3 regions of the Alcanivorax xiamenensis genome follow, and region 2 is predicted to be linked to each of the others. Evidence: predicted binding sites of a transcription regulator. Region 2 holds the regulator's gene; each other region holds the start of a gene.

Region 1 (7,714 bases), on a different contig from region 2:
GCGGAAATGCGAAGGTCTGATCGATGGTGGTACCGACGGTGGTGTGACAGCCCATGCAGAAACGCTGCTCCTGGTTGCTCTGAGGGCGCAGGGTGCCGTCCGCCTTTTCGATGAAGCCCAACACCATCCAGCCAAAGCCGTTGTCCATGCCACGGTCTCCGTGGTCGGTATAGGTCGGCAAGTTGCCTTCGGCCTTTTCCTGGTGTTCGTTGCCGTACAATGATTTCAACTGGGCATTATTGAAAGAACGTATCTTGTTCATGTAGCGCACTTCCTTCATGCGCCGGGGAATGCCGATGTTGCCCTGATCGTCCACGCCGACGTAACGCACGGTATGAAGAAACTCGATGCCGGCGGGATAGAGCATATCGGTGACGGGTACGTCCTTGGCGTTGCCGAGATAATGATCCCGCCGCAGCATTTCGCGGGCGGTGGTCACGGTACCGTCGCCGTCCAGATCCGCGCAGACCATGGTTTCATCGATGGCTGGCGTGGTGATGCTGTCCAGCTCCTTAATCGCCATCTCCATCAGCGAGAGGTTGGCCAGATAGACGTCCCGGGACTCGCCGGCCTGGCAGGTGCTGGTGCGGAATTTCTCGGGCAGTCGCACCATGACATCGTCGGTGCTGCCGTTGGTGGGCCAGAAGGTGCTGGGAAGAGGTTTGTAGTTGAACGCCACCCAGTGGCTGCCGTCGCGGGCGAAGCCCAGGTTGTCGAAGGCGGTGGCGCCTTCCTGCAGATCGCGGATGTAAGGAACCGGGCCTTTCCAGTCGTTGCTCTCGGCCAGCGCCTTCATGTAAGGCGTGTAGTTATCCCCATTGATATAGCGAATGATGTCGTGGTCCGACATCCTGGCCACGGCGTCGCGGCGGTCCACGAACAGGTTGAGCCAGTGATTGGTCTCTCCCAATTCGGAAAAATCGTAGCTGCCTTGCAGATAACCATCCCACATGGTGTTGGGGCGAGTCCGGTCCGGATAGGTCTGATGGCAGGTGTAGCAGGGATTGAAGTCGCCTTCGGTGCGGGTATAGCACTGCGGCGGAATCGGCGCTTCCTGATTGTAGATGCGGTTGAGGTCCGGTGGAATTTGCCGTTGGGGCCCAGCGTTCCCGGCGGCCTCGACCGTGCGGTTTTCCACTTGGCCGGCCTGGTCGCAGGCGGCCAGAAGCAGGCCGGCGAGCAAGGGCACGAAGGTGTATTTCATCGGGATAAACCTGTTGCAGCGAGACGACAAGGGGGAGGGCGCCTGAGCGCTCCTCCCCCCTTGGACGGTGAAACCGGGACGATCAGGATTCCGGATCCAGCAGCCAGACCATGTTGTTTTCGTGTTTGTTGGTGTCTTCGCCGATCAGCACGCGACCGTCATTCATGACCGCCACGTTATCCGGGCCGGACAGGCCATTCACGCTGCAGGTGTTGGCTTCGTCGGTGGGATCATAGGGGCCGCCGAGTTCCACCATATCCAGTCGGGATACGTTGTAGTCCGCTTCCAGAGGCATGCGGAACACGCCGCCGCAACGGGCGTCGTCGTTGGTCAGTTGAATGGCGCCTTCTTCGTCCAGCATGGCGCCGGAGATGTCGGACATGGCCACGTAGACGTAGGCCTGAGGGCCCTCGCCCTCGACGCTGGCCTTGGCCAGGGCCGGGTTGATGTTGATCCCTTCCATCTTGTTGAACTCGCCGGTGGCGCCCAGTTTTACCGCCGCCTTACGGGACTCCAGGAAGGCCACGCGGTTGTCGCCGAACGGATTGGCGGCGACGTCACCGCTGCCGTCCAGGTCCTGGTTCAGTTTGCTTTCCGCCCAGTCGTTGATCTGCTGATCGCTGATATAGCTGTTCTCACCTTCCACGTAGTCGGCGGCGGTGATGTCGTCGTAATCGGCGACCCAGTCTTTGATCTGGTCGTTGCCGCCATGGGCCAGCTCAACCCACTCCAGATCGAAACCGGCCTGGGCGGCGTCCATGGGAATGGCGTCGGAGGTGACCTTGGCGGCGTAGAGGGTGCCGCTGCTCAGGTCGCCCGCGTTGTCGGCGACGAACTTGAACATGATCACACCGCCGCCATCGTCGCTCATGTACACCGTTTTCTGGTCCGGCATCACCACGGCGTTTTCATGGGAGTAACGTCCCAGAGTGAAGTGCTTCACCGGGGTGGGGGTGCCGGTGGGATCGGTGATTTCGACGATGTAGCCGTAGTTATACGGGTTCGGGTAGGCAGCGGTGTAGTCGGAATTGGCTTTGCCGGCCAGATAATCCGCCAGATCCTGCACTCCGCCTTCGCCGGGTGCGTTCCAGCTCGCGGTTTCGTCAAAGTAGAGCTCTTCGGAGGTCAGCGGAGTGTTCCAGGGAGAAACCGTTCCGAAGCAGTTAACCCAGGTGCCGTGCACGGCGGAGAAGTCCACCATGGACGCATCGTTACCGTGCACCACCCAACGGCCTTCCGCGGTGCGGATCAGGTGCAGACGGCTCATTCCGCCGGGACGGTCTTCCCAGTTGGTGAACAGATAGCCTTCGTCCTCGCTGACTTGGACCCAGCCGTTGAAATCGGGGTCATTGGAAACACGGATCAGGGCGGTGCCGTCGTTTACTTCGATGGCGCCCAGACCGGTGCCAGGGGTGCCGGCCCAGGACTGGCCTTGCTGTCCCAACACGTTGTAGCGGCCTACCGCCACGCGCATGATTTGTTTCTCTTCATCGGTTTCCGGAACGGAAATCGACTCGAAGTGCTCATGGATGTCCGCCCCTTCGATCAGTCCCACGGTGGCGTGTTTATAGACGTGCCCTTCGCCATCAACGGTGACGTTGGCATCGGACGGATGCTGGATGTTGGTGAAGACCTCACCGTCCTCTTTCATGAACAGACCGGTGGCTTCCGAACCCAGCGGCAGGGTGGCGATACGGGTCAGCCGCTCCATCCGCGGCTGCGGGTCAGGGTTGCCGTCGTTATCACTATCGCTTCCGCAACCGGTCAGTGCCATGGAGATGGCAACAGCCAGCGCGCCCAGTTTAAAAGCGTCGTTCCTCAGAGACATGAATAGCTCCGTCTACTATTGTTTGGAATTGGGGTGGCGATCAGGGTGAGGCGGGGAAATGGCGTTTTAATGAGAGAAAAATGACGAAAATATTTCGCCATGATGGGAGGTGCCGGCAACGGAGCGGTCACCGTTGGTTGGGGTGAGGAAAGGAGGTCTCAGGTTGGAATTGGTGTAACTCGGCTTTGTATCGTTATATCGTTACATTTAGCGAAAGATGTCCGCGATTTAGCGGCACATTCCTGGGGGTATCTCAAAACTGTCATAAAGATTTTGAATACTCCATGCCGGGGTGGCCCTCTCCCAGTGGGGCTCGAAGACATGACGATGAGACAGGAAGTGCCGATGAAAATGCTCAAGATGGCGGGGCTCGCTCTCGCCGTAACGCTGACTGGCTGCGGCAGTGACAGCGACAATAACGATGCGCCACCGCCCGCCGCCAAGAAAAACGTGCTGTTCTTCCTCGGTGATGGCATGGGTATCACCACGCTGACCGCCATGCGCATCTTCGAAGCCGGTGAGGCGGGCAGTATCACCATCGATACGCTGCCGGAAACCGCTTTCGTTCGCACCTACTCCGCGGATGGTCAGGTGACCGACAGCGCGCCCTCCATGGCCGCTTACATGACCGGCGTGAAGATGAAGAATGAAGTCATCTCCATGACCACCGAAACCAATGCCTACGCACCGGACGGGTCTCAGTACGTGGATGCCGACGGCAACAGCACCTGTGAGCAAGGTAATGGCGCTCCGGTGGAAACGCTGCTGGAAATGATGAAAGGGCAGGGCTTCGCCACCGGCGTGGTTACCACCACCCGGGTTACCCACGCCACTCCGGCAACCACCTACGCCCATATCTGTAATCGCAATGGTGAAAACACCATCGCGGCGCAAATGGTACCGGGGGGAGAAGGCTTCAATGCCGCCCTTGGCGATGGCGTTGACGTCGTCCTCGGTGGCGGCCGTCGTCACTTCCTGCCCGCGGATCAGAGTGGTCGTCGCACCGACGGTCGTAATCTGATTGAGGAAATGCGGACCGCCGGCTATCAGTACGTGGACAGCACCGACGCTTTGATGGGCGTGACCGACGATACCGCGAAGCTGCTCGGCATCTTCACCAGCAGCGACATGAGCTATGAGCTGGATCGTATTCCCACGCAAGAGCCGAGCCTGGCCGAGATGACCGGTAAAGCCATCGACATGCTCAGTACTCGTGACAATGGCTTCTTCCTGATGGTGGAAGGCGGCCGTATTGACCATGCTCTTCATGCCACCAGCGGCAAGCGCGCGCTGACCGACGGTATTGCGTTCGATAACGCGGTAAAAACCGCGCTCGATAAAATGGAAGAGATCGATCCCGGGCTTGAAAACACGCTGATCGTGGTAACCGCGGACCATGACCACACCCTGGTGATCAATGGCTATGCCGAGCGTACCGGCAAGACCACCGAGGACCACGCGGGCGTTCTGGGCATGGTTCGTAACTACGCCAACGGTCCGAACAAAGGGGAGCCGCGCACCGATGTTGATGGTAACCCCTACACCATTCTCGGTTTCGGTAATGGCCCGAATCGTCCCGCTACCCGCGTCGCGTTGACGGAGACCCAAACCGCCGCGGATGACTACCTGCAGGAAGCGGTCATTCAGCTCAGCAGTGAAACCCACGGTGGTGGTGACGTATTCCTGGGGGCGGTTGGTATGGGGGCCGACGTTTTCCACGGTGTCATCGACAACACTGAAGTCTTCGGCAAGATCAAGGCCGCTCTGGATCTGGATTGAACCGCCAATTAAAGCAGGAGAGAAACATGAAACGTTCCGTTATTGGCGGTGCACTGATCTGCTGTGCCGCCACTCTGATGACCCAGCCGGTCAACGCCGCTCAGGCCAAGAATATTATTTTCTTCCTCGGCGATGGCATGGGCCCGGTTACTCAGACCGCCGCTCGCATCTACGCTGGTGAAAAGGCCGGTCTGGAAGTGCCGGAGACCCATAAGCTGGCGATGGAAAAGCTGGGCTACGCCGCGCGTATCAAAACCTACTCCGAGGATGCTCAGACCACCGACAGCGCTCCCGGCATGGCCAGCTACATGACCGGTATGAAATCCAAGAACGAAGTGATTTCGATGACGCCGGATGCCAACCCCAACGATGACGATGGTAATCCGTACCAGAACAATGGTGACAGCCTGTGCCCGGAAACCGGTAATGGCGAAGCGGCGGAAACTCTGCTCGAGATCCTCAAAGCCAAGGGCTACGGCACTGGCGTGGTGACCACCACGCGCATTACTCATGCCACGCCCGCCACCACCTACGCCCACATCTGCAACCGCAATGCTGAGAATACCATTGCCACGCAAATGGTGCCGGACGGCGACGGTTATAACAACGCGCTGGGGACTGACGGTCTCGATGTGATTCTCGGTGGCGGCCGCCGCCACTTCCTGCCAGCTCCGGAAGGGCGCCGCAGTGATGATCGTGATCTGATTCTGGAAATGCAGGACAGCGGTTACACCTATGTGAGCAGCGGCTCCGAGCTGGCAGGTGTCGACCTGGCCAGCACCGATAAGCTGTTCGGGCTGTTCAATAACAGCGACTTGAACTACGAGCTGGATCGGGTCAATAACGATCTGGATGAACCGAGTCTGGCGGAGATGACCAGTGCCGCCATCGATATCCTGTCCCGCAATCAGGACGGTTATTTCCTGATGGTGGAAGGCGGTCGTATCGATCACGCCCTGCATGGCACCAACGCCAAGCGCGCACTGGAGGACACGCTGGCGTTCGACGAAGCCATCGCCGCCGCGGTGGGCAAGGTGAATCTGGAAAATACTCTGATCATCGTTACCGCGGATCACGATCACGTCATGGCGTTCAATGGCTACTCCAAGATCGGTAACCCGGTACTCGGTTTGCTGAAGGAATACCGCACCGGCGGGCTGGCGCTTGATGCTCAGGGCAAACCCTTCACCACTCTGGTGTTCGGTAATGGTGGCGGTCCCCGCGAGGCGGATCGGACCACGCTGACCGAAGACGAAGTGCTGCGGGATGATTACCTGCAGGAAGTGGGCGTGAAACTGGGCGGACCCGGCAGTGAAACCCACGGCGGTGGTGATATTCGTCTGACCGCGGGTGGTGCCGGCAGCGATCTGTTCAAAGGCACCCTGGATAACGTGGAAGTATTCGGCTTGATCCACGAAGCCATGGGCCTCTGAGTTTTCGGGTATTCATGGGTGGCCCTTCGGCCACCCTTTTTTATGGCCGCCGTCCGTGGCGGTCACTCTTTGGGCCGTCGCGGAGCAACGTTAAAAATTGCTCCCGGCCATTCTTAATGGGTAGTGGAACAATGGTTGTTGAAAGAATCGGGCGTCTGGCCCGGCTGAGCCTGCTGGGGACGATGGTGTCCCTGGCCTGGCCGGTGACCGCCTGGGCGGACGCCGCCTCCGCGCTGCGCGTGGAGTATCACCAGTGGCAGGTGGGCAAGGATGGCGTGCGGCAGGAATTGTCCTACGCGGAAAAGCTGTATCGCCAGGAAAACGCCTTGTGGGTGGAACGGGAGGTCCCGGAAGCGGCGCAACGGGACCATGACGATCATCACCACGGCGGTCTGGGCCACAAGCATGCGGATGTGGTGGGGGCGCCATTGTGGATCCAGAGGGACGGCGACGGTAACGTCGACGTCAAACTGGTGGACCGTTACGAACAGCGCCTCATTGATATCGCGCCACCGTATTACGGCAACGTGGGCTACGACGGCCACTGGGTGGAGACCTGGGCGCTGTTGGACCCGGCCACCTTGTCTGCTCTGGAACCATCCTCGGTGGCTGAGAATGGTGTCGAAACCTACCAGATCCAGCGCGGCTCTCAGTATATTACCCTGGTGTGGAACCCCGAGCGGCGTTACGCGGTATCGATCCGAGCCCGGGACGAGCACGGTTTGTCCGGCCGCACCATCGAAGCAGAGGAAATCACTGACCCCAACCCTCTGCCCTGGACCGCCCTGGAGGGGTACAGGAACCGGGATTACTCGGATCTGCTTGATTGACCATCGGCGGTCTCAGCGGCGTTTGATGATGATCAGCGCGATGGTGATGCCGAGGGCGGCGGCGGGAAACAGTAGCAGAAATTTCTGACGTCGCTCGGCTCGGGCTCTCTGTTCGTTAGCCTTCTGGATTTCCGGGTGTACCTCGGCCTGCGCGGTTGCCGGCAGATAGGCCGGCGCCTGCAAGGCCAGAAACAGGGCCAGTGCCAATACGGGCAGGCGGCGGCCCCGGGAGGCATGAGGGGCGGGGGTGGCTTGATTCTTTTGCATAGGGACCACGTTATCGCTCGGTTCAGCGTGCGGCCCGGATATTGGGCCACTTCGGCGGCGTATGCAAGTTCACCATCCCCCGCTGTTTTCAGTCCGCCTGGGTCAGAGCCGGACTCCCTGCCTGCACCGTCATCGAATGCCCGCGTGCCTCGTCCACCTGATAGTCGCTGCTTTTCACCGTGGAGACAAAACGCCAGTCCGCCCGGGCTTTCTCGGCGGTGAAGGTGACTCGCAGATAACCGCGCTGGCTGGCGTTGAGGTACTGCAGGTCATCCACCAGCAGAGTGATGGCCTGCTCCGCCTGGGGAACTGCCTCCGCCGGTAACTGCAGATAGGACTCCAGGCCCGGCGAGGACACCGAGGCGGTGGCCAG
Region 2 (7,714 bases):
CACCGGCGCGATCGGGTCCGCCGGTTTCAATCCGAGCATGCGCGCCAGCGGTCCGGGTGCCGACGGTTTAACCTGACTGAGATGACGCAGGGTGCGTTCCATTTCCTCGTCCAGATCCGCCAGCCCCGCCAGCAGCTCCCGGCTTTCCTCGGCCAACGGCTGGTCCGCCATATCCAATATCTCGGCCGCTTCCAGCACTACATGGTCAGCACGGTTTTCCGGCGCCAAAAGAAACGCTTTGGTCTCTTCCACCAGGGCCTCGGCCTCGGGCCAGTCGATACGCGCCAGGAACTCACACAGCCGCGTTACGCCCTTGTCGTAATCCCCCGCCAGCGCCAGATCGTCATCCAGTTCCCAGATCATCGAGGGGCACATCACGGTATCCACGGACACCAGCAGCCGGTAGCTGAGCGGAATCGCATAGCCCCACTCGGACAATCCCCGGACCACCGGCTTGGGGTGATCCGGCGCCCGGGCGGGGATCCGGTCGGTCGCGTAGAGATAGCTTCTATTCGCCATGAGGTGCCGCCCGCGCTGCTTTGGAATGAGCCGCTTATGGTGACCTTGTCACACAGCGCCGACAAGAGAGGCCCGTTTACCGGAATGTCCTTATTCTTCCCAATCCGGGTTCCAGGCGACTTCCCAGAGGTGGCCATCCGGGTCCTGGAAGTAGCCGCAATAACCGCCCCAGAACGCTTTTTCCGCGGCCTTGGTCACGTGAGCGCCGGCCTTCTCGGCCTGCCGCATCACCTCGTCCACTTCCTCCGGCGAGCCCACATTATGGGCCAGAGTAAACCCTCCGGCCGAGGCGGGCACCAACGGGACACCCGCCCCTCTGGCCAGGGCCGGGCGGGGATACAGCGCTAGCACCAGACCACCGTCGAGATGGAAAAACACCACCGCGCCATCCTCGAATTCCGTGCCAACGATGCCTTCCGTGGGCAAACCGAGGCCATCGCGATAAAACGTCAGGGAACGATCCAGGTCATCCACGCCCAGGGTGATGACTTTGATGCTTGGTTTCACGGGTCTTCTCCCAGATGCCGGAACAGGAACCAACGAGCCTAACCCGCCGCCAGGCCCGTGGTCTTGAATAAATCGGACACGATCCGCGCCGACGGGGACACTGGGTGTTATTCAGGGAATCAGCGCTTCTTTTTCCCGGGCATGATGAATTTCATCAGGGTCATGAACCACATCAATTGGCCGGGGTCGCCTTCCACCTTGATGTCGCCGCCCTGCATGCCTTCCATGAACACCATCTGGCTCTTACCGGAAGCACGCAGGGTGCGGAACGCGTAATCCGCATCGCGGAAATTCAGGGTCATGGTGGGGGCGCCATGCAACCCGGCGCCGTGCTTTACGCCTTGCGGCGTGAAGTGATACCAGCGGGCCACCCGGCCATCAAAGGTGCGCCATTGCATCAGCACATCGCGGTGCTCCAATTGCTGGCGGAAACCCTCGTTGTGGCGACCCAGCCAGCGCAGGCGCCAGCCGAGCAGCATCAATACGAAACGAAACTTCATTATGCGCTCCCGGCCGGCGGCCGGCCCGGTCAGGGCATCAGGGCCGGCAGCTCCTTGTTGAGTTTGAGCTTTTCCTTCACCGCGTCACCGGTGAGGGCGTAACCCAGCAATGTGCCATCGGTGCCGCGAAACAGGGCGGTCACATTGTTTTCTTGCTCCGTCACTTCCCATTCGCCCTCGTGGTCCGCCGGCGGCGGACAGACCACCACCGGGCAGGCCGGGGTCTTGATGGTCACCGGCATGACGCCGTAACTCACCGCGGTCTCCTCACCGGCCAGGGTCTTGGCCAAGGCACGAGCGCCGGCCATCAGCGGTAGTACATAGGGCAGCACATGGCCTTCCACTTCCGCGCAATCGCCCAAGGCGTAGATGTCCTCGGCGCTGGTGCGCAGGGTGCGGTCGGTGAGGATGCCCCGGTTGGTGCGCAGACCGGCTTCCTTGGCCATATCGATGCGCGGACGCAAGCCAATCGCGGACAGCACCGCTTCGGATTCCACTCGGGTGCCGTCGGACAATTCGGTGATCAGGGTGTCGTCATCGCCGTGGTGTACCGCCTGCGCCAGCGGACCGAAATGGAACCGCACTCCCAGGGTCTCAAGCCCCCGGCCCACCGCCTCGGAAGCGGCTTGCGGCAACAGCAGCGGCAAGCAACGTCCCATCGGTTCCACCAGGGCCACTTCAAAGCCGCCGTTGCTCAGATCGTTGGCGAATTCGCAGCCGATCAGGCCACCACCGAGAATCGTCACGCGACGCTTGCCTTGCAGGGCTTCGCGGAAGCGGCCGTAGTCCATCAGGTCGTTGACCGAGAACACCTCGCCCACGGCGTCGCCTTCCAGCGGCGGCGTCCAGGTATCCGCGCCCAGCGCCAGCACCAGTTTGCTGTAATCCAGGTGATCGTCCGGCAGCAGCACCCGATGCCCGTCGACGTCGATCCCGGCGACATGAACGTGGGTCCGCACCGTGACATTGAACTGCTCGGCAACCTGTTCCGGCGAGGCCATGGCCAGTTCATCGGCGGTTTTTTCCTTGGTGAAACCGGTGGAAAGCATCGGCTTGGAATAACTGCGGCCGTCGTCGGCGGTCAGCACCACCAGTGGCGTTTCCTTGTCCAGCTTGCGGAATTCCTTGACCACGTTGAATCCGGCCAGACCGGATCCGATCACTACGATGGGCTTCATTGGCGCTCCTTATGTGGTGCCAGGGTGGTGCCAGGGACGGGAATGGCGGTCGCTCAGATTTCCACCATTTCGAAATCTTCCTTACCGACGCCGCAGTCCGGACATACCCAATCGTCGGGGATGTCTTCCCACTTGGTGCCGGGCTCGATGCCCTCCTCGGGGAGCCCTTCCGCCTCGTCATAGATGAAGCCGCACACCACACATTCCCATTTCTTCATGTCATACCTCGTTGATCAGTATCCCGGACAGCGCCAGGGGCCGGAAACCAGGGGCCCGCTAACGTAGCCACGCCGTCCTGAAAAATCAATGACATCAACGGATGTCACCATGGCGGCGGGGCCGATAACCTCACCACCACCACCCCCATCCTGGCGGCGACCCTGCCAGATTCGTGCCGCTCTCTTGCTCCCCGCGCCGCCTTGCGCCATAGTCCACGCCGCCGGTCGAGAGCGGAGTGTCACACTATGCCAAATTCACCTCTGGACGCCGACCCGAAATGGCGCCCACTGGATCGTCTTACCGTCCCACCGCTCATCCGCGACTGGCTCGGTGATCCCGGTTCCCTGACCGTCCGTCTGCGCCGCCACGGCGCTTTTCATGTGGAACACACCCGCTCCCTGGTGGCGGTCCCCGCCACTTATGAACGCGAACAATTGCACCAGAGTGGACGCCGCATCGCGCTGATCCGGGAAGTCACCCTGATGCTGCGCGGCACTCCGGTGGTGGAAGCCCGCAGCGTCCTGCCGCTGCTCAGTCTGCGCTGGGCCAACCGCAATCTGGCGCATATGGGTGGCCGTTCGCTGGGCAGTGAGTTATACCGTTATCCCGAGGCGCATCGGGATCAGGTGTGGGTCCGTCATGGCCTGTCGCCAGCCGGCCGCGGGCCCTGCTGGGGGCGCCAGACCCGTTTCGTCAAAAGGGGACGACCGTTACTGGTGGCGGAATACTTTCTGCCCGCGCTCTGGCCCCTGGTCGGAGAACAATAGGTCGGGGAACAGATAGAAGGAACAATCATGCTGGCTTTCGTGGAACACCGTTATCCGTCGCTGTGGCCCTGGATTCAGCTCATGCGTCTGGATCGACCGATCGGCAGCATGCTGCTGATGTGGCCCACGCTGTGGGCACTGTGGATCGCTGCTGACGGCACGCCGAGTCTGAAGAACATCGCCATCTTCGTGCTCGGGGTGTTCGTGATGCGAGCGGCCGGCTGCGTGATCAATGACTTCGCCGACCGTGATTTCGATGGTTCGGTGGAGCGCACCCGGGGTCGTCCGCTGGCCACCGGCGCCCTGAGCGCCAAACAGGCCCTGGGATTGTTCGTGGGCTTGCTGTTCATCGCCCTGATCCTGGTGTTATTCCTCAACCGCTTCACCTTCTGGCTGGCGTTCGGCGGGCTCGGACTGGCCATTCTTTATCCATTCACCAAGCGCTTCACCAATCTGCCCCAGGTGGTGCTGGGCGCTGCCTTCAGTTGGGCCATTCCCATGGCGTTCGGTGCCGAAACCGCCAGCGTGCCGCCGATCGCCTGGCTGCTGTTCATCATCAATCTGCTGTGGACAGTGGCCTACGATACGGAATACGCCATGTGCGACCGCGAGGACGACCTCAAGATCGGAATCAAAAGCACCGCCATTCTGTTCGGGGATCTGGACAAGGTGATCATCGGCATTCTCCAGGGCCTGGTTCTGGCCGGACTGGTGCTGGTGGGGCTGCGCCTGGGCTTCGGCCTGCCCTGGTATCTGGGCCTGCTGGGCGCCCTTGCCCTGTTCGTTCATCAGCAATGGCGTATCCGCTATCGGGAGCGCTGGCCCTGTTTTCACGCCTTTCTCAACAACCATTGGGTGGGTGCCTGCGTGTTCGTCGGCCTGTTTCTGCAATATTTGTGACCCCCGCGAGAACGCCGCCGCATGGCGCAATGCCGTAAGCGGCGGCGAAAAGGTTGGCAAATCTGTCATCAAGATGTCATAAAAAAGCCATCTAATGAGGCTCCCCACATCCGGGCGGGAAAGCGGAAGACCGAACTATGTCAAAAAATCGCATCCTCATTGTCGATGACGAGCCGGCCATCCGGGAGATGGTGTCCGTGGCTCTCGAACTGGCCGATTTCGACGTGCTCGAAGCCGAAAGCGCCCAGCAGGCCCACGAACGCATCGTTGACGAACGGCCGGACCTGGTCTTGCTGGACTGGATGCTGCCCTCGATAAGCGGTATCGAACTGGCTCGTCGCCTGAAACGGGACGACAACACCAGCGAAGTGCCAATCATCATGCTCACCGCCAAAAGTGAGGAAGATAACAAGATCCAGGGACTGGACGTGGGCGCCGACGATTACGTCACCAAGCCCTTCTCCACCCGCGAACTGATCGCGCGTATCCGGGCGGTACTGCGCCGCTCCTCCGCCGCCGCCGGTGAGAAGGAAATCGACGTCCAGGGCCTGTGTCTGGATCCGGTCAGCCATCGCATCAGCGCCCACGGCACCCCCGTGGACATGGGCCCCACCGAATACCGCCTGCTTGAGTTCTTCATGAGCCATCAGGAACGGGCCTATTCCCGAACCCAGTTGCTGGATCAGGTCTGGGGCGCCAATGTGTACGTGGAGGACCGTACCATTGATGTGCACATTCGCCGGCTGCGCAAAGCCTTGGCACCCCATGGCTTTGATGGTTTCATTCAGACCGTGCGGGGCACTGGTTATCGCTTTTCGGTAAAATCCGCCCAGGTGTCCTGATACGGCCCTGGCACGGATCGCGCCGGCTGGAACGGGCCTCTCCCTCCGCCACGGCCCAGAGAGGAAGCAACGGCCAATGAAAAGCAGTCTGGCCAAGGAAGTAAACCGCATCATTGTTCTGATCGCGCTGTCGCTGGTGGCGGCCTTGGCGGTACAGAACGTCTGGCCCCTGGTGGTGGGCCTGCTCGGCTACATCATCTGGAGCACCCGCCAGCTGTTTGCCCTCTACACCTGGCTGATCCGCGAAGAGCATACCGAACCGCCGGACAGCGTCGGGCTGTGGGGCGAGTTCTATACCCGGCTGGAACACCTGTTTCAGCAGGAGAGGCGCGCGCAGGAGAACCTGCAGGGCATCATTCTTCGCGCCCAGCAATCGGTGAATGCGCTGGAAGACGCGGTGGTGCTGATCGACAGCCATGGTTACCTGGAATACTGGAATCACGCCGCGCACCGGCTGATGGGCCTGAACGAGGAAAAGGATCTCGGCCAGCCGCTCACCAACCTGATCCGCCACCCCCGCTTCACCGAATACCTGTCCCGGGGCGATTTTCGTGAACCGCTGGAAATCCCCGGGCCGGTGGACGACAACCGTATCCTGCAATTCCGTATCACCGAGTTCGGCGTCGGTGATCAGTTGATCCTGGCCCGCGATGTCACCCGGTTGCATCACCTGGAAGAGATGCGAAAGGATTTCGTCGCCAACGTCAGCCATGAGCTGAAAACGCCGCTGACCGTACTCAAGGGCTATCTGGAAACACTGCAGGACACCGTGCCGGAAGAACAAACCCGGTTACGCCGGGCGCTGTCACAAATGGCCAACCAGTCCCAACGCATGGAAGCCCTGGTGCATGACTTGCTGCTGCTGTCGCGGCTGGAAAGCACCAATACCGACAATACTCACCAGGCGGTAACCGTGCATGGCATGCTCAAGCGCATGCGCGAGAGCGCCCTGGCACTGGCGCCGGACAAGCATCATGAGATTGTTCTGGAAGTACCGGAGACCGCCCGGCTGGTGGCCAACCCGGCGGAACTGGAAAGCGCCTTCGGCAATCTGATCACCAACGCGGTGAAGTACACGCCGGAAGGCGGCCATATCCTGATCCGCTGGTGGCAGGACGACAAAGGCGCCCATTTTTCCGTCTCCGACGACGGCATCGGTATCGACCCGAAACACATTCCGCGCCTGACCGAGCGCTTCTACCGGCCCGACAACAGCCGGGTGACACAGACCGGCGGTACCGGCCTGGGGCTGGCCATCGTCAAGCATGTGCTAATCCGTCATGGGGCAAGGCTGGAGATTCGCAGCGAACTGGGCAAGGGCAGCGTCTTTACCTGCCATTTCCCGCAGGAGCGGCTGGTGAGCAAACCCACCGCGTTGGCGCAATAGCGCCCAAGTTGAAACCGTTCGCTGCCAAGGCAGCTTCCCACAACGGGAGCTACGAAGCCGCTGTGGGAAGCTGCCTTGGCAGCGAATGCCTTATCACCTCAATAATGCGGCGGCGGCGCGTCCTGGATGCGCAGGGCGGTGAGCTCCTCGTTCAGTTCCACCACCCGCTCCACCAGACGCTGGCACACCTTTTCCAGCTCATCCAGGGAACGCTGCTGACCGCTGACAATGCGGTTCAACTCATTCACCAGATCCTCCTGGTAGGCCAGTTTGGTTTCGATATCAAGAAAACGATCGTCGCTCATCGGGGTCTCCGGTTAGGGCCTGGCGGGCCGCCATTATAGTGGTCCATCCACCGCATCCGTCAGTGCCTGTTCCGCCACCGCCAGCGGCGACTCGGCCCGCCACCCGAACTGGCCGTCCAGCATCAGATGGCTCAGTCCATGTACCAGGCCCCAGGTTCTCAGTGTGGCGCCTTCCACGCCAGCGGCCTCCTCGTCCACGCCCCGCGCCACCGCCACGGCGGAACGCAGCGCCCGGAAGGAAGCCGCGGCCACCCGTGTCAGCTCTTCATCCCCCTGATGGCTGAGCGTGGGGCCGAACATCAGGCGGAACAGCGCCGGGTGCCGCCAGGCGAAACGGAGATAGGCCAGTCCCGCTTCCCGCAGTCCCTGCCCTGGATCGGCAAGGCGCACGGCCTCCCCCTGCCCCTCCTGCAAACGCCGGAACCCCTCCGCCGCCAACGCCGCCAGCAGCGCGTTCTTATTGGCGAAATGACGGTAGGTGGCATTGGCGGTAACGCCGACCCGGCGCGCCAACTGGCGCAGACTGATATCACCGCCAGCACTCTCCGCCAGCAACGCGATCCCTTCCTCAATTAACGTTTCACGCAGGT
Region 3 (7,714 bases), on a different contig from region 2:
GCGAGCAGGGCGTCCGCCTGACGCTCCAACAGATCAATATCCGTCAGTTGGAAACCCAGCACGTGCTGGCTGTTCTGCACGGTCAGGGCGGTGATCAGAGTGCTGGTCAGCCCGCCCAGATCATGGATTGCCTCGATATCGGCGTGAATGCCGGCGCCGCCGGATGGGTCGTGTCCGGCGATAACAAGAATATTGGGTTTCATGGTGTCGTCGTCGAAAGCCGAAGGGCGAAAAGTGGCACGTCGCGCGGGGCGCGGACGTGATAAGGCTAGCGTCGGGCGTTCAAGCAATGGCGTCAAGGGCCGTGATCAGAACGGTTTCACCACCACCAGAATCACGATGCCGATCAGCAGCAGTACCGGTACTTCGTTGAACACACGAAAGAACCGATGGCTTTTGGTATTGGCGTCGGCGGCGAACCGTTTCAGATGCGCCAGACACATATGATGGTAGCCGATCAACAGCACCACCAGGGCCAGCTTGGCGTGCATCCAGCCCTGGGTTTTGTACAGGTCCCAATGGCTGATCAGCATCCACAGGCCCAGCACCACGGTGACGATCATGCTCGGGTTCATGATGCCCCGGTAAAGCTTGCGCTCCATGATCTTGAAACGCTCGCGACTGACCTGATCCTCGGCCATGGCGTGATACACGAACAGGCGTGGAAGGTAAAAAATACCAGCGAACCAGCATATAACCGCAATCAAATGAAAGGCTTTCAGCCACAAAAACATGGGGCGGGGCTCCTTGTAGCGGAAGCAGCCCAGTGGCTGTACCGGGCTTCCGGGCGTACACTATAACGGCTTTTTAATGGAGCCTGCTCATGATCTTTACGCCACCGCGCCGGTGCTCCCTTCTCACCTGGTGGACAGTGTCGTCAGGTCGTGATTCCGATTGTGCGGTGTAGTCAATCTACATAAACAGGCGTAATCGCGGGCTGGCGGCAAAATACCCGGAGGGCACAAGGGGCGCCCGTCCCTTCGGGTTGCGCTGGAAAAGGCGCCATGCTGCGTTACGGACTTTGATTTTGGAACCACCAGAGCCTGCAGTCCCCACGCCTTGCCTGGCGCCTTTTCCAGCAGCAACGCGGTGGTGTAAAGATCATGAGCAGGCTCCCAATAATCACGTCCGGGTTGGCGGAGGGCTGGCCGGGGTGTGCTTTTCTGCTCGGGGAGTCTAGTGAAGAGAAGACCGCGTTCCGGCCGGCTGTTACGTTATTACTTCTTTCGCACGCGGCGCCTTACGCGCAGGCAATTGGGCACCATTCAGGACTGGAAGCTGCGCGCCGTGTTCTGGATCGGTGCTCTGCTGGTGGGGTTGCTGGTGGTGGGGTTCGCCTGGGCGGTGGAACTGGCTGCGGAAACCTTCAATCGCATTCACGCTTATTCGCCTTACATTCCTGTCGCCATGACCCCGCTGGGGATGATGGTGATCATCTGGCTGATGCGCCGCATGGGGCCGGAAGCCCAAGGTAGCGGGATTCCTCAGGTATTGGTGGTGCTCAAGCAACGCTACCATTGGTTGCGCCCCACCTTCCTGTCGCTGCGGGTGATCGCGCTGAAGTTCGTTCTCACCGTGCTCGGGGTGCTGTGTGGCGCCAGCATCGGCCGCGAAGGCCCGAGTGTGCAAATCGGCGCCGCGATGATGTATTCGGTGGGCCAGGTGGGGCGGCTGCAACAAAAATACGTGGATAACGCTCTGATCGTCGCCGGCGGCGCGGCCGGGGTATCGGCGGCGTTCAACGCTCCGTTGGCCGGGATCGTGTTCGCCATTGAGGAGCTGTCCGGCTCCTTCGAGCAGCGCACCAGCGGTACCCTGATTCTGGCCATCATTCTCTCGGGGGTGGTGGTGCTGATGATCAACGGCCATTACAGCTACTTTGGCCATCCCCAGGGCGATCTGGAACTGACCGCCAACTGGCTGGCCATTGGCGTGGTGGCGCTGATTTGCGGCTTGCTGGGCGGTTTGTTCAGTCGTTTGCTGATCAGCGGCAGTCGCTGGCTGACACCGCACGCCGTCAGACATCCGTATCGGGTAGTATTCCTCTGCGGCGTGGTGTTGGTGGCTCTGGGGCTGCTTACCGGAGGCGCCACCTATGGCAGCGGGTACGAAGAGGCGCGCAGCCTGCTGGATGGGGAGCATATTGGCGACTGGTCCTTCCCGCTGGCGAAAATGGGCGCGACTCTGGTGTCCTATTTCACCGGGCTCCCCGGAGGCTTGTTCTCGCCCAGCCTGGCGGCTGGCGCCGGCATTGGCAGCGCCGTGAGCGGCTGGTTCCCGGAGGCCTCGGTGGTCGGCATTACCGTGGTGGCGATGGCGGCGTTTCTGGCCGGCGTGATTCAGCGGCCAATCACTTCCTTTGTGATTGTTATGGAACTGACCGGTAACCGACATGATCTGCTGTTGTCTCTGATGGTGGGCGCGTTTTTGTCCGCCGCGGTGTCGAAGCTGGTATGGTCGCGTCCATTATACGATTCCCTGGCGGAACGCATGGCCAACGGTGCGGGGATGGCGGCGGAGGGGAGGCGTCCCGCGAGTGAGGACAAGGCGGTCTGAGGGCCTGTTCAGGCTCTATTCGCCGACGCGCCGGAGGTTCCTGTTTACCCGGTAGTACCCGGGGTAGCGTGTCGTTGGGTCGCGATCCCGACTGTACGCAGTTCTCATTCCGCATGGGCTGGCGGCAACAGATCTTAAACAGACTCTGAGTTGCCGGGCCGGATGGCCCTGCCTATTATTTTCCCGTTCCGGTGGCCTGAACGGTCAGGAGCTCGGGGGAATTATCTATTTTGGAGCATTCTATGGCCTTGGCCGAAACGGCAAACAAGCACGGGGCACGCATCGCTAATGGCGATAGCGGGTTGTGGTCCTGATGGCGAAGTGGGGCGTGAAGAACCGATTGGACGATGTGGTGCTGGTACCGGTCAGCCCCTCCACCCAGCGGCGGCGGCGTTTGCTGGCGGGCCTGGCGGTATCGTTACTGTGCCTGGTGTGTCTGGTGGGTGGCGGCGCTTTGGTCTGGTGGTACGGTGTGCCGGGGCTGTCGGTGATCGCCGGCGACACTCGCGAAGGCGAGGATGACGGTCCCGCCCGGCGCTCTTTGCACCAGGTCAAACAGGAGTTGGATCAGGCCCGGAAGGAACTGGCGGTGTACCGTACCGAAGCTCAGGTGGGGGAGCAGGCGCGGGAGCAATTGCGCCAGGAGATCCGGGGCTTGCGGGATCAGCAGGCGGAATTGGAACAGGCGGTCTCGTTCTACAAGAATGTGATGTCCCCCAGCGATGAAGATCACGGGTTGGTGGTGCAAAAACTGGAACTGAGCCCCGCGGAGGGTGAGCGGCGGGTGCGTTATCGCCTGGTGCTGGTACAGACCGGGGAAAACCGTGATGCTTTGTCCGGCCGCGTCAGTTTCACCCTGCGCGGCAGCCGCGAAGGCGAAGCGTTCACCGCCGATGCGGCTGATTACCTGGAAGAGCACAGCGAGGACAGGTTTCAGTTCCGGTATTTCCAGGAGCTTTCGGGTATCGTAACGGTGCCCGCGGAACTGCAGGTGTCATCTCTGGAGGTGACCGCCACGGCATCCGGGCGAAGGACCGCGCAGTCGGAACAGCGACTGCCTTGGTAAGGTTCCTGGGGGAGTGGGACGTGTTCCGATGCGCCCCGGCAAAACGATAATCATCAGGAGACAACGGTGTTGGGTCGAGACAAGAAAGGCAATAGTCAAGGCTTTCGCGACCACACCCTGATCGCCGCTAGTGCCCGCATCTTGGGGGATGTGGAATTCACCGGTGGCCTGCATATTCAGGGGGAAGTGGAAGGGAATATTCGTGCCGGTGATGACGGCGGACAACTGATCATCGGGGAGACCGGAGTGGTGCGTGGCGAGATACAGGTGCCACGGGTCACCATCAATGGCAGGGTGGAGGGCGACGTCAGCGCCGCCGAGCATCTGGAACTGGCCAGCAAGGCGTCGGTGGACGGCAACGTCTACTACATCATGCTGGAAATGGTGATGGGAGCCCGGGTTAACGGTAAGCTGGTGCGTATGGACGAGGAACGGCGGAATCTGCCGGCTCCCGGGCAAAAAGCCGGAAAGCAGGTCGAGGCGGATCCGGCGGAAACCGTCTGAGCCATCGGGCCTGTCGCGGTCTGACGCGTGTCGAGTGGCGAGATTCCTGGCGAGAGCGCAGTCGCTGTCAGCGATGGAGCGGACTGGTGGTTTCCGTGTTGGCCCTCGGGTGTATTGATCCGGGGGCGTCGGAACGATTCCGGTGTGACGGGTGACGAAGGGGGGGGGGGGGCTTGCTATTCTTGACTAAAACACTCAGGTATTGGACCATGCTCGCCCTGGATATGAAGTGATCATGATGAGCGAATCCGCACCTATTACCCTGACCGAACGCGCGGCTCAGAAAGTCCAGGAGCTGCGTGATGACGAAGGCAATCCCAATCTGAAGCTGCGGGTGTACATCACTGGCGGCGGTTGTGCGGGATTCTCCTACGGTTTTACTTTCGATGAGCAGGTTAACGACGACGACACCTCGGTGGACCGGGAGGGCGTGACCCTGCTGGTGGACGCCATGAGTATCCAGTATCTGGATGGCTCCGAGGTGGACTATGAGCAGGGGCTGATGGGTTCCCGGTTCGTGGTCAATAATCCCAATGCGGCCACCACTTGCGGTTGCGGTTCGTCCTTCTCTGTGTAAATCTCCCAAGGGCAATCGCCGTGCGAGACACTCTTGGCGGATCGTCATAAAACCGTCACCAAACAGTCAAATCATTGTCTCCACGGGCATGGATGCTGGAGGCATGATGATTCAGCGACCCAGTTTCCAACGTATGACCGCCGCCGACGTGCGTGCCATGTGCTGGTTGTCCAAACAGCCCCGGGCCGCCCGTTGGGCGAAGGTGGCGCGCCTGGTTTCCCGTCTTGGCGATGGGCCCCTGTATGTGGTGCTGGTGGCTCTGGTCTGGACTTTGCTGGATGGCATCGGCACGGTGTTCGCTCAGGCGGCGGCGATTGCCTACGTCATTGAGGTGCCGGCGTTCATGCTGCTGAAGAATCTGATTCGCCGCCCACGTCCGGCGGACAGCGTGGAAGCCCTTAACGCCTTCATCAAACCGGCGGACCGATTCAGCTTCCCGTCGGGGCACACTGCTGCGGCTTCCGTGATGGCCACCCTGATTTGTGTCTTCTTTCCGGCACTGGCGCCCATGGCCGTGTTGTTCGCTCTCATGGTGGGTGCTTCACGTGTACTGCTGGGCGTGCACTATCCGACGGATATCCTCGCTGGCGCCACTCTGGGCGTCTCGTCCACGCTGAGTGCGCTGTGGATTCTCGGGAGCGTGTAATCAGGGGAGTGTGAGCTGGCCAAGCACCGCGGCCCGGCTGGCTCCGGTAACGGACGGTGCATTTCCCGTTTCCCCTTCGATTCTGGCCCAGGCCAGCCAGGCAAAGGCGCTGGCCTCCACCCAGTCCGGATGCAGACCAAAACCCTCGGTGGAACGTACTGGAATTCCAAGCAGCGTGGAAAGGCGGGCCAGTAAATGCTGGTTGTGAGCGCCCCCTCCGCAGACCAGCAGCTGTTGCGGCGCGAAATCCTCGACGGCGTCGGCGATGCTGCGGGCGGTCAGCTCCGCCAGGGTGCTTTGGACCTGCTGAGCGTTGGCGTCCGCCGGCAAATGCCGCCGCAGCCAGTCCTCGTTGAAATGCTCACGGCCGGTGCTTTTGGGCGGAGGTAGCTGAAAATAAGGGTCGGCCAGCAGGGCGCTCAGTAGATCCGGCAGGAGGGTGCCGCCGGCCGCCCAGGCGCCGGATTGATCATAGGGTTCGCCCTGGTGCTGTTGCACCCAGAGGTCCATCAGAACATTGCCGGGGCCGGTGTCGAAGCCGCCAATCAATTCCCCTCCATCCAGCAGGGAGACGTTGGCCATGCCGCCGATGTTGACCACCGCGACCCGTGGCGCCACCGCCCCGAACAGCTGCTGATGGAAGCGGGGAACCAAGGGGGCTCCCTGGCCGCCGAGCACCATGTCTTTATTGCGGAAATTGCTCACCACCGGGATGCCGGTGTGGACGGCGAGGGTGTCCGGGCAACCGAGCTGAACGCTGAAACCCGGATCGCCGGGGCGATGGCGGACTGTCTGGCCATGACAGCCGACGGCGTGGATTTGATCAGGTTGGTGACCGGACCGGGCCAGCAAGGCCCGCGTGGCGTGAGCATAGGCATCGCCGAGCCGCCGATGAAGGCGGCCGGCTTGATCGATCTCATCCGGGCCACCGCGACACAGCCTCAGGATGTCGTCACGCAAGGTGTCGGGTAAGGGGAAGCCCTGGTGGGTGAGGAGTTGGAAATCCCGCTTGCCGATGCGGGCCAGCACAGCGTCGATGCCATCGACGCTGGTGCCGGTCATCAAACCGATGTAGAGCCCGTCACCGGACATCGCTGCGTGCCAGGGTGGCGGCGCCGGCGAACAGGGTCATCTGCGAGTTGATTCGACGCACCTGGGTCAGGTACTGCTCCTTGTTCCCCGGGCTGACGCCCTGTGCCTTGGGCAGAGGGACGGTTTGCGGGTTGCGATGCGTGCCGTCAATGCGGAACTCATAGTGCAGGTGCGGGCCGGTGGCGAGGCCGGACGAACCCACATAGCCGATGGTCTGGCCCTGGTTGACCCGTGTGCCCACGCGAATGCCCTTGGCGAAGCCCCGCATATGGGCGTACAGAGTGGTGTAACGACGGCCGTGCTGAAGGATGACCACATTGCCATAGCCGCCTTTCACACCGGCGAAGATCACCTTGCCTTTGCCCGCGGCCTTGATTGGCGTGCCGGAAGGGGCGGCGTAGTCGGTGCCCTTGTGCGCGCGGATGGTGTTCAGTACCGGGTGACGACGCCCCGGGTTAAAGCCGGAGCTGATGCGGGAAAACGCCACCGGGGTGCGAATGAAGGCCTTGCGCATGGAGTTACCCTCGGCGTCCAGGTACGCCATGGCGCCGTCTTCATCCTCATACTGATAAGCCGTGAGGTGGCGGCCCCGGTTCCAGAACTCGGCGGCCAGAATGTCGCCTTCGCCCACTTTCTCGCCGTCCAGGTACAGCTCCTCGAAGAGCACGCGGAAGCGATCTCCAGGGCGAATGTCGAGAACGAAATCCACATCCCAGCCGAAGATGTTGGCCAGTTGCATGGTCAGATTGTCGCTCATGCCGGCGGCCTGGCCGGCCAGGAACAGAGAGCTGTTGATGGTGGCATCGGCGAAGCGGACGCGGCGCTGGTACTCGCGCTGCTCGCTGCTGGCTTGCCAGCTACCGTCCCCGGTAAGGGTGGCGGTAATGGTCTGAATCCTGGAGGGCTTGTATTTCAGAGCCTGCAGTTCGCCCTGGTCGTTGAGCAGAACCTCGAAGGTCTGGCCGGGGCGGATATTCTTGAGGTCTCGCAGGCGCTGGTCGCCGGTCACCAACCGATGAACCTGAGTGGCGGTGACGCCGCGGTCCTGCAGCAGGCGGCCCAGGGTGTCCCCCGAGGCCACGGTGATGGTTTCCCATTGAGGGGCAGGCTCGGCGGGCGTCGGTTCGGAGGCGAGTTCACTGGCCGGTGTGGCGCTGGGGGTTGCCGCCGGGCCCGGCTCGGCGGCGGTTGGCGGATTGCCAGCGGCTTCGAGGTTCAAATTCAGGGTCTGGGGGCGTTCGGGTCGACTCTCTCCGGATTCCGGTAACAGGGT

What was found. The regulator PhoB, encoded in region 2, activates phosphate uptake and scavenging genes when phosphate is short. The targets are predictions, from matches to a motif close to TGTCATANNNNTGTCANA.
Region 1: a site for PhoB is predicted at 3,282-3,299, ahead of A6D6_RS03545 (alkaline phosphatase). Genes of this name have one in related genera too.
Region 3: a site for PhoB is predicted at 4,746-4,763, ahead of A6D6_RS20190 (phosphatase PAP2 family protein). Genes of this name have one in related genera too.

What each region holds. Positions count from the first base shown of each region.
Region 1 is NZ_AQPF01000003.1:151,988-159,701, reverse strand. It holds gene A6D6_RS03555 (Aq_1262 family (lipo)protein) at 1-1,204, opposite strand, end outside; gene A6D6_RS03550 (PhoX family protein) at 1,287-3,032, opposite strand; gene A6D6_RS03545 (alkaline phosphatase) at 3,354-4,811, shown strand; gene A6D6_RS03540 (alkaline phosphatase) at 4,838-6,244, shown strand; gene A6D6_RS03535 (hypothetical protein) at 6,376-7,074, shown strand; gene A6D6_RS03530 (hypothetical protein) at 7,087-7,341, opposite strand; gene A6D6_RS03525 (alkaline phosphatase D family protein) at 7,430-7,714, opposite strand, start outside.
Region 2 is NZ_AQPF01000001.1:271,887-279,600, reverse strand. It holds gene A6D6_RS01265 (DUF7822 domain-containing protein) at 1-519, opposite strand, end outside; gene A6D6_RS01260 (VOC family protein) at 610-1,026, opposite strand; gene A6D6_RS01255 (hypothetical protein) at 1,146-1,526, opposite strand; gene A6D6_RS01250 (NAD(P)/FAD-dependent oxidoreductase) at 1,556-2,704, opposite strand; gene rd (rubredoxin) at 2,758-2,922, opposite strand; gene A6D6_RS01240 (chorismate--pyruvate lyase family protein) at 3,169-3,690, shown strand; gene ubiA (4-hydroxybenzoate octaprenyltransferase) at 3,718-4,590, shown strand; gene phoB (phosphate regulon transcriptional regulator PhoB) at 4,728-5,432, shown strand; gene phoR (phosphate regulon sensor histidine kinase PhoR) at 5,509-6,819, shown strand; gene A6D6_RS01220 (SlyX family protein) at 6,918-7,124, opposite strand; gene A6D6_RS01215 (TetR/AcrR family transcriptional regulator) at 7,158-7,714, opposite strand, start outside.
Region 3 is NZ_AQPF01000066.1:6,056-13,769, forward strand. It holds gene thiD (bifunctional hydroxymethylpyrimidine kinase/phosphomethylpyrimidine kinase) at 1-203, opposite strand, end outside; gene hemJ (protoporphyrinogen oxidase HemJ) at 309-734, opposite strand; gene A6D6_RS20170 (chloride channel protein) at 1,180-2,556, shown strand; gene A6D6_RS20175 (DUF6776 family protein) at 2,885-3,622, shown strand; gene A6D6_RS20180 (bactofilin family protein) at 3,689-4,126, shown strand; gene erpA (iron-sulfur cluster insertion protein ErpA) at 4,365-4,703, shown strand; gene A6D6_RS20190 (phosphatase PAP2 family protein) at 4,807-5,349, shown strand; gene A6D6_RS20195 (anhydro-N-acetylmuramic acid kinase) at 5,350-6,441, opposite strand; gene A6D6_RS20200 (peptidoglycan DD-metalloendopeptidase family protein) at 6,431-7,714, opposite strand, start outside.